4 regions of the Shimazuella sp. NTD250 genome follow, and region 2 is predicted to be linked to each of the others. Evidence: riboswitches for the same ligand, from Rfam matches in the RefSeq annotation. Region 2 holds a riboswitch; each other region holds the start of a gene.
The links. A riboswitch is a leader RNA that binds a small molecule or an ion and turns the genes downstream of it on or off. The one in region 2 is predicted to bind S-adenosylmethionine.

Region 1 (3,068 bases), on a different contig from region 2:
ATTATTCTGGGACATTGGAAAATTAGGAACAATCAAGTTTCGCCCAAGTGCTGTTATCATCCTTGAATAAGACAGGTAGGAATGTGGATGCTTTTTAAATTTCTATTAAGCTTATTAATCATTGTTGTTGTTGCTCAGTTATTTGGTGCTTTGGCTGCTCGTATTGGTCAACCAAAAGTTGTCGGGGAGATGATTGGAGGACTGATACTAGGACCCTCTGTATTAGGTCTTTTGTTTCCAAGTTTTCAAGAATGGTTGTTCAATAAAAATATCAAAGATCAGTTATATATCCTCAGTCAGTTTGGGATATCTTTGTATATGTTTCTTGTAGGGATTCATGCAAATGACGAAAAGCTAGAAGAGGAGAAATTAATGAAAAACGCTGTTCTCCTTGCTCTTGTAGGTATTATACCGGCATTTCTTATGCTGTTTCTGTTAAGTTGGTATGTATACCCATCGATAGGACCAAAATTTACAACACAATTAGTCTATTCGCTGTTTATGGCAGCCAGCATTTCTGTAACAGCTTTTCCTGTACTTGTCCGGATTTTGGATCAGCATAAGTTGATCAAAACAAATTTGGGGAGATTTGTAATATTTGGCGCAAGCATAGAAGATATCATCGCATGGATGATGTTACCAATCATTTTATCTATTGCTGCTCTTAATTTATCTTTCAGCAGTGTTAGTATATTTCTGTATCTGAGTCTTTATCTTGTAGTAATGTTTTTTGTGATCAAACCTCTTTTAAAGTTTTTGATACAAAAGTTTCCTACCCTCCAGCATGAATTTTTCGCAATATTTCTCATTTTGTTTTTAGGCAGCAGTTTGATCACTGAAAAAATGGGACTGCATGCTATTTTTGGAGGTTTTATAGCAGGACTAATTATACCTAGATTAGACCCTGTCACAAAAGATCTCAATGTGAAGATTTCCGATTTTGTTAATACTCTTTTGGTTCCTATTTACTTTGTAAGTTCGGGTTTTAATATCGATTTGCGTTCTTTTACAAACAGTTATCATATCGGGATCATTCTCCTGTTTATTGGTGTAGCATTTATTTGCAAATACTTTACCTGCTTGTTCTTCGCAAAAGGGATAGGATATAGTTGGGGGGAATCAAGTGCCATCGGGGCTTTGATGAATGCTCGTGGGTTGATGATACTCGTGTTTGCAAACATTGGTTTAACCAGTAAATTAATTTCTGCCAATGATTACTGTATTTTATTTCTCATTGCGATTATTACTACGGCTATAACGTCCCCTTTATTAAAATGGTCATTGGGAAAGCAATACAATATGGAAAAGATAGGACAGGAAGAGTATTGACGGTTGCCGCAAAATTCAATATAATCGAGTAAACCGAGTGTTGAACTATATATTTTTAATATCTCTTATCCAGAGAGGCGGAGGGACTGGCCCGATGATGCCCGGCAACCCTAGTGATTCACTAGAAGGTGCCAATTCCTGTAGAGACAAACGTCTCTAACAGATAAGATGAGGAATTTAGAAACCCAAAGCCTCTTCTGGATAAGAAAGAGGCTTTTTTTGTGCGATAAAAAAGGGGGAATTATCATTGAGTACATTTCGACCTGAGACGATTACTGTTCATGGGGGTCAGGCACCAGACCCTGCTACCAATGCAAGAGCCGTTCCTATTTATCAAACAACTTCGTATGTATTTGACGATACACAGCATGCTGCTGATTTATTTGCGTTAAAAGAATTTGGAAATATATATACTCGGATTATGAATCCTACAACGGATATTTTAGAAAAAAGAGTTGCTGAGCTGGAAGGTGGTGTTGGAGCACTTGCAACTAGTTCAGGTCAAGCTGCGATTACGTATTCGATTTTAAATATCGCCAGAGCTGGAGATGAGATTGTAGCCTCAAGCAACCTTTATGGCGGCACCTATAATTTATTTCGGCACACGCTTCCTAAGCTGGGAATTCATGTGCATTTCGTAGATCAGACTAACCCAGATAACTTTCGCAAAGCGATAACAGATAAAACCAAAGCTGTGTTTGCAGAAATCATCGGGAACCCTCAATTAGATGTATTAGATGTAGAAGTAGTAGCCGATGTAGCGCATGAAGCAGGTATACCGCTGATTATTGACAACACGTTTGCCACACCTTATTTAAGTCGCCCATTTGATTTTGGAGCAGATATCATTGTTCATTCTGCAACCAAATTTATCGGAGGACATGGAACGAGTATTGGTGGAATTTTAGTAGACTCTGGAAAGTTTAATTGGAAAAATGGTAAGTTCCCTGATCTAACAGAACCAGACCCAAGTTACCATGGCGTTTCTTATACAGAAGCAGTAGGACCCCTTGCATATATTATTAAAGCACGTGTCCAGCTATTGCGAGATACAGGTGCCGCTATTTCTCCATTTAATGCATTTTTATTGCTGCAAGGGTTAGAAACCCTGCACCTGCGCATGGAACGACATAGTGAAAATGCGCTGAAAGTTGCCAAGTTTTTAGAAAATCACGACAGTATTACATGGGTAAATCACCCTGGGTTAGAAGGTCATCCCTCCTATGAAAAAGCGCAAAAATATTTAGCAAAAGGACAAGGAGCCATCTTTACGTTTGGCATCAAGGGCGGACGAGAAGCAGGAAAACGTTTGATTGAAAATCTATCTTTATTTTCTCATCTAGCCAATGTGGGTGATGCGAAGTCCCTTGTGATCCATCCAGCAAGTACGACACACCAACAGCTCACAGAGGATGAACAAAAAGCAGCTGGTGTTAACCCAGAACTTATTCGTTTGTCAGTTGGGATTGAATCTGTAGATGACATCATTGAGGATTTAGAACAAGCACTTGAAAAAAGCCAACAATAAATGTGCAAAAATAGATACCAAAAATCCCAAGCGAAGATATGCTTAGCTGTAGCGTCCTTTGTTGCTCTTTACAACAGACGCGGAAGACGTGCATATCAAGCGGATTTGGCACAAAATGTTTGTGAATTGGCTCATTAATAACAACAAATTTAAAATATAGGAGGAAATAGTTGTGCCGATTAAGATTCCAGACAATCTTCCAGCGGCTGGA
Region 2 (3,068 bases):
AGCTTCCCTAGTCGCTGATCCAACAGAAACCGAATGGCAGTCTGTCGTATTATCTTATGCTCTTCTAGGCTAGCTACTCTCGTCATCTCTCCCTCGCTTCATAGAAATGCTGTATAGTGTAATTATATTAATATATCTTAATAAAAAACAGCAGGTTTAAACGTTAAAATTTACTTATAGCGAAAAAGACCATTGTATATAATGGTCTTTCATGTCAACACTTTTCTTTTTATCTCACAGCAGCAAAAGAAATTCTCGAATCCAACGCTTGGGACAGATCGTCCATAAGGTCTTCTACGTTTTCCAAGCCTACGGAAAAACGGAGCAATCCATCTGTTATCCCATGTTTTAATCTAACTTCTTGTGGCATTGCCGCATGGGACATCAATGCAGGATAAGATAGAATACTTTCTACAGAACCTAAACTAACGGCAACGATAGGCAGTCGAATCTTTTGAAGTAGTTTCCTTACTTTTGTTCCACTTCCTACATCAAAAGATAATACTGCGCCATGACCACTAGCTTGTTTACATTGTATACGATGACCTTCATGTTCCTCTAAACCGGTATAATATACTTTCTCCACCTCTTTATGCTCTTGTAACCACACTGCTAACTTTTCTGCATTTTTGGAAGATATGTCCAACCTCGCTTGCAGGGTTTTCAATCCCCGTAGAATTAGCCATGAATCTTGCACTCCTAGTACTGCTCCAAACGCATTTTGAAGAGTCTTGATTTGATTTGCTAATTGTTCATCTCTTACCGCTACAAGTCCTGCCACCACATCACTATGTCCGCCCAAAAACTTCGTTGCGCTATGCACAACGATATCGAATCCAAATGCTAATGGACGCTGATAATAAGGTGTTAAAAATGTATTATCGACAATAGATAATAATTTATTTTCTTTTGCTACTTTTACTATCTCGCCTAGATCTGTTACTTTTAGGGTTGGATTGGAAGGAGTTTCGATATAGATTGCTTTCGTATTTGGACGAAGTGCTTGAGTGATAGCTTCTGTTCTGGTTGTATCGACAAAAGTACTGTCAATCCCAAATCGACTTAGCACTTGCGTTAAAATACGATACGTACCACCATAAACATCCTGCGAAACAATGATATGGTCTCCTTTGGACAATAACAGAAACACAGTAGATATTGCTGCCATTCCGGAAGCAAAAGCGAAGCCTCGACAACCACTCTCTAGCTTTGCAATGGTATCTTCCAATGCTTGGCGTGTTGGATTTCCACTTCGGGAATAATCGAATTGCCCCGGATTATCGATATCAAACTGATGAAAGGTAGAAGCTTGATAGATGGGAACACTTGAAGCCCCTGTCTGTGGATCTAACTCATTTCCATTATGCAATAACAATGTCTCTATTCTCATCCAAATCACTCCCCGTTTCGTTTTACTAGGCACGTATTCGTATAAACTACTGAAGTCCTTGTCCTATTTTTTTGCATCAAAAAACCTCTTCTCCTAAGAGAAGAGGCCAGTTTTATCCATCGTTTCCTCTTCCCTTATCTATCAGGAATATACTTCCTGCAGGAATTGGCACCTTATTGATTAAATCAATTGGTTGCCGGGCTTCATCGGGCCAGTCCCTCCGCCGCTCTCGATAAGAGAATTATCAAAATATTATTTTATTCAAGATTTGCACTAGTTATTTTTAGGTTATCCTACATCTGAATAGAAGTCAAACACGAAAACAAAATTATCCGATATTATTGTAAATTGGGGTTCTACACTGGTTGACACCAAATGTAAGTTAATATAACTCCTAAGCAAAAATAATTGCAACTTTTCATAGATTATTATATATTCATCCAAAAGAAAATCCTTAAATCCAAAAGCAAGTACTCGAAAATATCCTGTAACAAATAAACAATCTTCTTTTTCTCCTAACCTTGTAGTATAATCAATAATTGGGAGTAACAATATTAACCAAATACAAATGAATCTTTCTCTTATCAAGAGTGGTGGAGGGACTGGCCCGATGAAACCCGGCAACCAATTGATCTATGGATCAATATGGTGCCAATTCCTGCGGATTATTGGATTCCGCGAGATGAGAGTTGACGATACAATCGTTCACCTTTCATCTTACCCAGATGAAAGGTTTTTTTGATCTTACACAAAGGATGATAGCAATGAACAGAACACCCATTGAAGAGCGACTGAAAGAAAAAATACTTATCATTGATGGAGCGATGGGAACAATGCTTCAACGTGCTCAGTTAACCGCAAAAGATTTTGATGGTGAAGAATATGAAGGGTGTAATGAAATTTTAAATCTAACCCGTCCGGATGTAATTCTTAATATTCATAAATCATATTTAGATGCTGGTGCCGATATCATTGAAACCAATACATTTGGGGCAACTTCTGTTGTTTTAGCGGAGTATGATTTACAAAACCGAACAACAGAAATCAACCAAGCAGCAGCACGCATCGCTTGTACAGCGCGGGATCATTTTAGTACAACAAATCATCCTCGTTATGTAGCTGGCTCTATCGGTCCCACGACCAAAACCCTTACCGTGACAGGCGGAATTACTTTTCATGAGTTAGCCCACTCATACTACGAACAAGTTGAAGCACTTTTGATGGAAGACATTGATCTTCTTTTATTGGAAACCTCACAAGACACCTTGAATGTAAAGGCTGCTTGTATCGGAATGGAACGCGCTTTTAAAGCGAGTAAAAGAAGTGTTCCGATTATTATCTCTGGAACAATAGAACCAATGGGTACCATGCTGGCTGGTCAAAATATTGAGGCTTTTTATTTGTCGATCGAGCATCTAAATCCTCTTGCAATTGGATTAAACTGTGCAACAGGGCCAGAATTTATGAAAGATCATATCCGCACATTATCCACTCTTGCTACTTGTGCTGTCTCATGTTATCCAAATGCTGGTCTACCAGATGAAGACGGTAATTACTTGGAAACTCCATCGGCTCTGGCAAAAAAATTAAGCGAATTTGCTTCGGCTGGGTGGCTTAACCTAGTTGGTGGTTGTTGTGGCACGACACCTGAGCACATTCGTGCTATTGAACAAGCTGT
Region 3 (3,068 bases), on a different contig from region 2:
ATGCTCTATTCCTACTGATAAACGAAGTAATCGATCACAAACTCCTACTTTTAGCCGAATTTCCTCTGGTATATCTGCATGTGTTTGTGTCGCTGGATAAGTAATTAGGCTCTCTACCCCACCTAAGCTTTCTGCAAAAGTAATCAATTTCAAGTGATGCAAAAACGGTCGGATAAGATTAGCATCAGCTAGTCGAAAGGACAGCATACCTCCAAATCCACTAGCTTGTTTTAGGTGTGTATCTTTTCCCTTTTCATCGAGAGCTGGATAATATACTTCTCCCTTGATCAACGGATGCTCACGAAGAAAATGTGCTAACTGTAGAGCATTTTCTTCATGACGATCCATCCGTAAAGCGAGTGTTTTCATCCCCCTCATCAACAAGTAGCAGTCATGAGGTCCTAAACTTGCCCCTATGGCGTTATGCAAGTATCTTACACGCTCTGATAATTCAGATCCTTTTGTCACGATCAGACCAGCGAGTACATCATTATGACCACCTAAATACTTCGTTGCACTATGAATGACGATATCAGCACCTAATTCAATCGGACGTTGGTAGTATGGGGTCAAAAAAGTGTTATCCACAATAGTTATGATCTGATGTCTGCGAGCTAGGCTGCAAAGCGCTTGTATATCAGCGACCTGCATCAATGGGTTGGTAGGTGTTTCGATAAAAATAGCTCGTGTGTTGGCCTGGATGGAACTTTCTACATCCTCAAGATTACGCAAATCTACATAAGTGAAGTCCAAACCGAAGCGTCGAAGGTTTTCTTCAAACAATCGATAAGTTCCTCCATAAAGATCAAGAGAGACGATCAAATGATCTCCTTGTGAAAACAATCCCATTACCGTTTGAATGGCTGCCATTCCTGAACTACAAGCAAAACCTTCATCTCCTTGTTCTAATCTTGCAATGCTTTCTTGCAGCACATCTCGGGTCGGATTAGCTGTCCGCGTATAGTCATAACCTGTACTTACCCCACCAACGTGTTCATAAGCAGTTGCAAAATAAACTGGAAAATTAATAGCTCCTGTCTTCGGTTCCTTTCTACAGCCTATCTGCGCTAATTCCGTCTCCATTTTTTTCATTTGTTCATCCTCCTGACCCATTTCCTCACATAAAAAACCTCTTCTCCTAAGAGAAGAGGCTGGTTTTCGACACCGCTTCTTCTCTTATCTTCCAGGAATTCCTGCAGGATTTGGCACCTTATTGATCAAGATCAATTGGTTGCCGGGCTTCATCGGGCCAGTCCCTCCGCCACTCTTGATAAGAGAAAATCTTTAAATATAATATTTATTTATTTTTATCAAACTAATTTTATCATATATATTACTTTTCTATCAATGTTGGTGAAATAATCATCTATCTATAGAAATCATGGATAGGCAGCTACAACCCTATCCATGATTGGATGTCTAGTTATTGGGTTAAAAATACTATTTCCTTGCAGTCAAAGCCTTTTTAAATAGTGATGACATCTTCGCTAGAAATGGATAGAGATACTAATCCATTACTTTTGACGACATATGTATTTTCTATTCCGACAACACCCCTGCCAGGAAACGTGAATTTAGGCTCGATTGCAATGACCATATTCTCTTGTAAGGGTTGTTGAAATCCTTTTGCCAAAATGGGGAACTCGTCAATTTCCAAACCTACTCCATGTCCCAAAAATTTCGCTTGATCTTCCCCAAATCCCATAAAATGAGCTTGTAAACCAGCATCTTCCACTATTTTTAAAGCATGCTGATATAAACTCTCCCATGTAACTCCTGGTTTTCCTAACTGTTCTACAGCACGCAAAAGGTTTCGACTTACTTCATATGCTTGTACCAGATCGTCTTCAAGTGTACCAATGACAGCTATTCGAGTTTGATCAATCATATAGCCTTCTACTACTGTGCTAAAGTCGAGTAAAATTGGTTCGTTTTGAGCTAATTTTTTGAAACTTGCACCTTGTGGACTAGCAACTGTCAATCCTAAGCCGCCAGCAGGACCATCAAAATAAGTCGGGGTTGCTGCTGCCGCACCAGAAGCTACCATCCCCAGTGACAACTCTTGGTTGTAACCTCGCATTCGATTGAGATTTATATTTCCACGTACTCGTAAATATTGCTCCATTTTCGCTGCTAATTGTACTTCTGTCATACCTATTGATATCCAAGCAGGCAATTGTTGAATAACTTCATCTACTAATATAGCAGCCTGCTGAATCTGCGCTAGCTCGTAGTTTGATTTTACTGCACGCTGCAAGCGAATAATAGGAGAGATGTCTTTGATTTCTGTATCTAGCATCTGCTGATAACGAACACCTAACTGATAAGGTAACACATCAAGTTCCAATCCTAATGTATTAGGTTTACCAAAACGAGCCTGTATACGCTCTCCTAATGTTCTCATTCTCCCTAATGGCTCCACTTCAATAGAACTTTCCTCTGTTGCACGAACAACGCTTTTTTTCACATAAAACACAGGATCTTCTGAATCAGGAACATAGAGTAAACCGTTTTGCATAGATCCTGTGTAGTAGAAAAGGTCTACATTTTGTGTAATAAGAGCTGCCGGAATTTCATGCTTGCGTAGTCCCGATTGTAAACACTCGATTCGAGTAGTTATTTCTTTTTTAGAAATTTTTGTAAGAAAATCCATTACAATCACCCTTTACATAGAAGGAATTTTTTGGTGGAAAGATAATTATATGGTTGAACAGATGAAGGAGGGAACTTTCATTATACATAAACCAATTATATGCTTGTTAATCGACACCTTAATGGACACCCCGTTACAAGAAGAAATCCAAGCGGGTCGGGCTCCCACTCTACAGTTTCTACGTGATAATGGAACTTATTTTCCTAGAGTAGTCAGTACATTTCCTACAATGTCTGTGTCTATTGATACTACCATGTTAACAGGTGAACCTCCCAACAAACATGGAATTTATGGTCTTACCTATTATCATTCCCAGCAAAAAAAAGTGTTCAACTTTGGTACTGGCCCAAAAGAAATTTTATTTTTCGGACTGAAACGTGTGCTCCATGCTGCAATCATGCAATTAAATCAAAAA
Region 4 (3,068 bases), on a different contig from region 2:
TGATCTAAAACCCTTGGTAACATAGCTGCTTCAAGAGGCTTGATTTGAACATTTTTTGGATTAGCAACAATATTTTTAACCGTTTTTTCACCATTTCGATTGTCTAGCTTGATCACACCATTTGCATCGAGTAATAGCAAAGAACGGGTGATTTCTGATGTAGCATTAGGAACAGCGATAGTAGCTCCATTTTTTATTTCAGATTTATTTTTGATCTTTTGAGAGTAAGCACCCATTGGTTCAATGTGAACACCAACTACTTTTACCAAATGAAATCCGTTTTCTTTATTTGTTGTTTCCATCCAAGGAATGTGTTGAAAATAGTTAGCATCAATTTGGCCTTCTTCTACAGCACGGTTTGGTAATACATAATCTTGAAAGACCTTTACTTGAAGATCAACACCTTGTTTTTTCAAAATTGGTTTTACATAATTTAAAATTTCCGCATGAGGAACCTGTGTTGCTCCTACTGTCAATGTTTGTAATCCAGTACTTTTACTAGTATCTGTGTTTCCACAAGCAGACACGATTACTGCAAGAATAAGAGAAAAACTCAATAATAGCCACTTTTTCATTCCTATACACCTCTATGATTGTAAGTTTCGTTTATCTAATCGACGGGAAATAAAATCTCCAATCCATTGAACCAATTGCACCATTACAACAAGTAGTATTCCACAAGCAAACATCATTTTTTCATCAAACATCTGAAATCCGTAGCGAAGTGCAAGGTCACCGAGACCTCCTCCTCCAACCATCCCAGCCATTGCAGAATAACTGATTAAACTAACACATGAAACGGTCAAACTCGAGATGATCGCCGGCATTGCTTCTGGCAGGAACACACGCAATATAATCGTGAAAGGACCTGCACCCATTGCTTCTGCTGCTTCTACTACCCCACGATCAATTTCCCGGATAGCAGTCTCCACCATTCGAGCAAAAAATGGTGCCGCACCAGCAATCAACGGAATGGTCGCTGCCGTTGTTCCAAGTGATGTACCTAAAATCCATTTCGTAACTGGAAATAAAAATAAGATCAAGACGATAAAGGGTACAGCACGAAAAATATTTACAATAAAGCCTAAAACCTTTTGTAACCATCTTTGTTCCCAAAACTGACCTCGATCTGTAACTACTAATAAAACACCCAAAGGTACACCGATCAATGCTGCAAAAAAAGTAGAAATCGCAACCATCCACAATGTTTCCTGTGTTCCTTGAATAATGAGGTTCCAATCCAGACTAGGAGACATTTCGATTCCCCCCTTTCTTAGGTGTTAGACCCAAAAAAGATTTGGTTACCGTGTGCTCAGGGTTGGAGAAGACATCCGCTACTTTTCCTGTTTCCACAATGCGGCCAGCCTCAAGGACTGCAACTTGACTGCAAACTTTTTCAACAACAGACATTTCGTGTGTAATAAACACAAACGTAATACCTGTCTCCTGATTAATTTCTTGAATTAATTGTAAGATGGAGTCTGTTGTCGCAGGATCGAGTGCAGAGGTGGCCTCATCACAAAGTACGATCTCTGGATGATTTGCGAGTGCTCTAGCAATTCCCACACGTTGCTTCTGCCCACCACTTAATTGTGAGGGATAAGCATTTTTCTTGTCTGTAAGTCCGACACGTTCTAACAATTCTTCTACACGAACCTTGATTTCAGACTTCTTCTTGCCCACAATTTGCATTGGGAACGCGACATTTTGAAATACTGTTCGAGATGATAACAAATTAAAATGCTGGAAAATCATTCCGATCTTACTGCGAAGCTGACGTAATTCCAACTTGTTCAGATCCGCGATATTTTTCCCCTTTAGCAAAACATCGCCTTCAGTTGGTTGTTCTAATCCATTTATCATTCGCAGCAAAGTACTTTTACCTGCTCCGCTATGACCAATAATCCCAAGCATTTCTCCTGTCTGTACTTCTACAGACACACGATCAAGTGCTGTTACTTCAGCATATCGTTTGGAGACGTTTTGCAACTGGATGAAACTCAATTTCAAAGCACCTCCTAAAATAATAAAAATCCCTTTCCGCATAGATGCAAAAAGGGATATATTATCATATCGCCTTCTCTCATCTGCCAGAACTAAAATTCTGTAGGAATTGGCACCTTTCCTTAACGGATGGTTGCCGAGGTATCATAGGGCCTGTCCCTCCACCTCTCTGGATAAGAGAACTACATATCAAGTTAACTTTATTATAATGGATAAAAATATAAAAATCAACATGGAAATATAAAGAATAAGCATAGAAACCTATTCCGATTTCAAGTGATCAACCAAAATGTTTGTAAATGCTAAATCATTTTTAACTACATAAAAATAGAACAACAGATTACTCGGATTACCAATACTAGAAAATATCTGTCCCCTGCGCTATGGTAACCACGGTGAACATTTTTATTTCAAATCAAACATTATTCTGAAATAATATAAGCCAAATTGTAATAATGACATATGATATTACCCCAACATTACAGTTCATTTACATTTCCCCCCAAATCCTTTAAACCTCACACATTTTGAATATAATAAAGACATCAGATCAAAACGGAGGTGTCTTTGATGCAATACACAGTGGTAGGTAAGTTTTTCTGGTTGGGAGTTATGAATGCAGTGTTACTCAGTATTCCGATGTGGGGTCTTATCTACTTGGCGCTAAAAAGCATTTTTTAGACCCTGTGTAAAAAAATCAGGACACTTATATAGAATGAATCAAAAACCGGGAATCCTTTAAAGATACTCGGTTTTTGTATTCTGTTGAAATAACAGGCCTATTGCAACAAGAAAAAAAGGGAATACAATGTAGGTACAATTTAGATACAGGAGGGATGAGAATGGGCGTTACAAACGAAGAACTATATGAGCTAATTGACAAATTGGATGAGAAAGAAAAAGAAAGTTTATATAAATTCCTTCGCCCTTGGTCTAAACGCAAACAACCAACAATAAATGAAGTAAAAGCTTATTGGAACATGATCGATCAATTAGAACCGGAAGATATTCCCTTATCAGATGAAGAAACTCGTCAAATGAACAGTCCAGAAGAGTATGTGGCA

Region 1: linked by a shared signal. The riboswitch ahead of AC5WOF_RS11390 (homocysteine synthase) and the one ahead of AC5WOF_RS14070 (aminotransferase class I/II-fold pyridoxal phosphate-dependent enzyme) in region 2 are both predicted to bind S-adenosylmethionine.
Region 3: linked by a shared signal. The riboswitch ahead of AC5WOF_RS07410 (aminotransferase class I/II-fold pyridoxal phosphate-dependent enzyme) and the one ahead of AC5WOF_RS14070 (aminotransferase class I/II-fold pyridoxal phosphate-dependent enzyme) in region 2 are both predicted to bind S-adenosylmethionine.
Region 4: linked by a shared signal. The riboswitch ahead of AC5WOF_RS12430 (methionine ABC transporter ATP-binding protein) and the one ahead of AC5WOF_RS14070 (aminotransferase class I/II-fold pyridoxal phosphate-dependent enzyme) in region 2 are both predicted to bind S-adenosylmethionine.

The regions. Positions count from the first base shown of each region.
Region 1 is NZ_JCAJZS010000004.1:110,969-114,036, forward strand. It holds gene AC5WOF_RS11385 (cation:proton antiporter) at 88-1,329, shown strand; SAM riboswitch class I at 1,392-1,499, shown strand; gene AC5WOF_RS11390 (homocysteine synthase) at 1,577-2,857, shown strand; gene metA (homoserine O-acetyltransferase MetA) at 3,030-3,068, shown strand, end outside.
Region 2 is NZ_JCAJZS010000005.1:137,525-140,592, forward strand. It holds gene AC5WOF_RS14065 (P-loop nucleotide/nucleoside kinase family protein) at 1-86, opposite strand, end outside; gene AC5WOF_RS14070 (aminotransferase class I/II-fold pyridoxal phosphate-dependent enzyme) at 230-1,390, opposite strand; SAM riboswitch class I at 1,522-1,629, opposite strand; SAM riboswitch class I at 1,969-2,079, shown strand; gene metH (methionine synthase) at 2,155-3,068, shown strand, end outside.
Region 3 is NZ_JCAJZS010000002.1:500,144-503,211, forward strand. It holds gene AC5WOF_RS07410 (aminotransferase class I/II-fold pyridoxal phosphate-dependent enzyme) at 1-1,092, opposite strand, end outside; SAM riboswitch class I at 1,174-1,277, opposite strand; gene AC5WOF_RS07415 (M24 family metallopeptidase) at 1,466-2,653, opposite strand; gene AC5WOF_RS07420 (alkaline phosphatase family protein) at 2,703-3,068, shown strand, end outside.
Region 4 is NZ_JCAJZS010000004.1:302,472-305,539, reverse strand. It holds gene AC5WOF_RS12440 (MetQ/NlpA family ABC transporter substrate-binding protein) at 1-575, opposite strand, end outside; gene AC5WOF_RS12435 (methionine ABC transporter permease) at 588-1,256, opposite strand; partial or broken gene AC5WOF_RS12430 (methionine ABC transporter ATP-binding protein) at 1,288-2,046, opposite strand; SAM riboswitch class I at 2,081-2,184, opposite strand; gene AC5WOF_RS12425 (hypothetical protein) at 2,847-3,068, shown strand, end outside.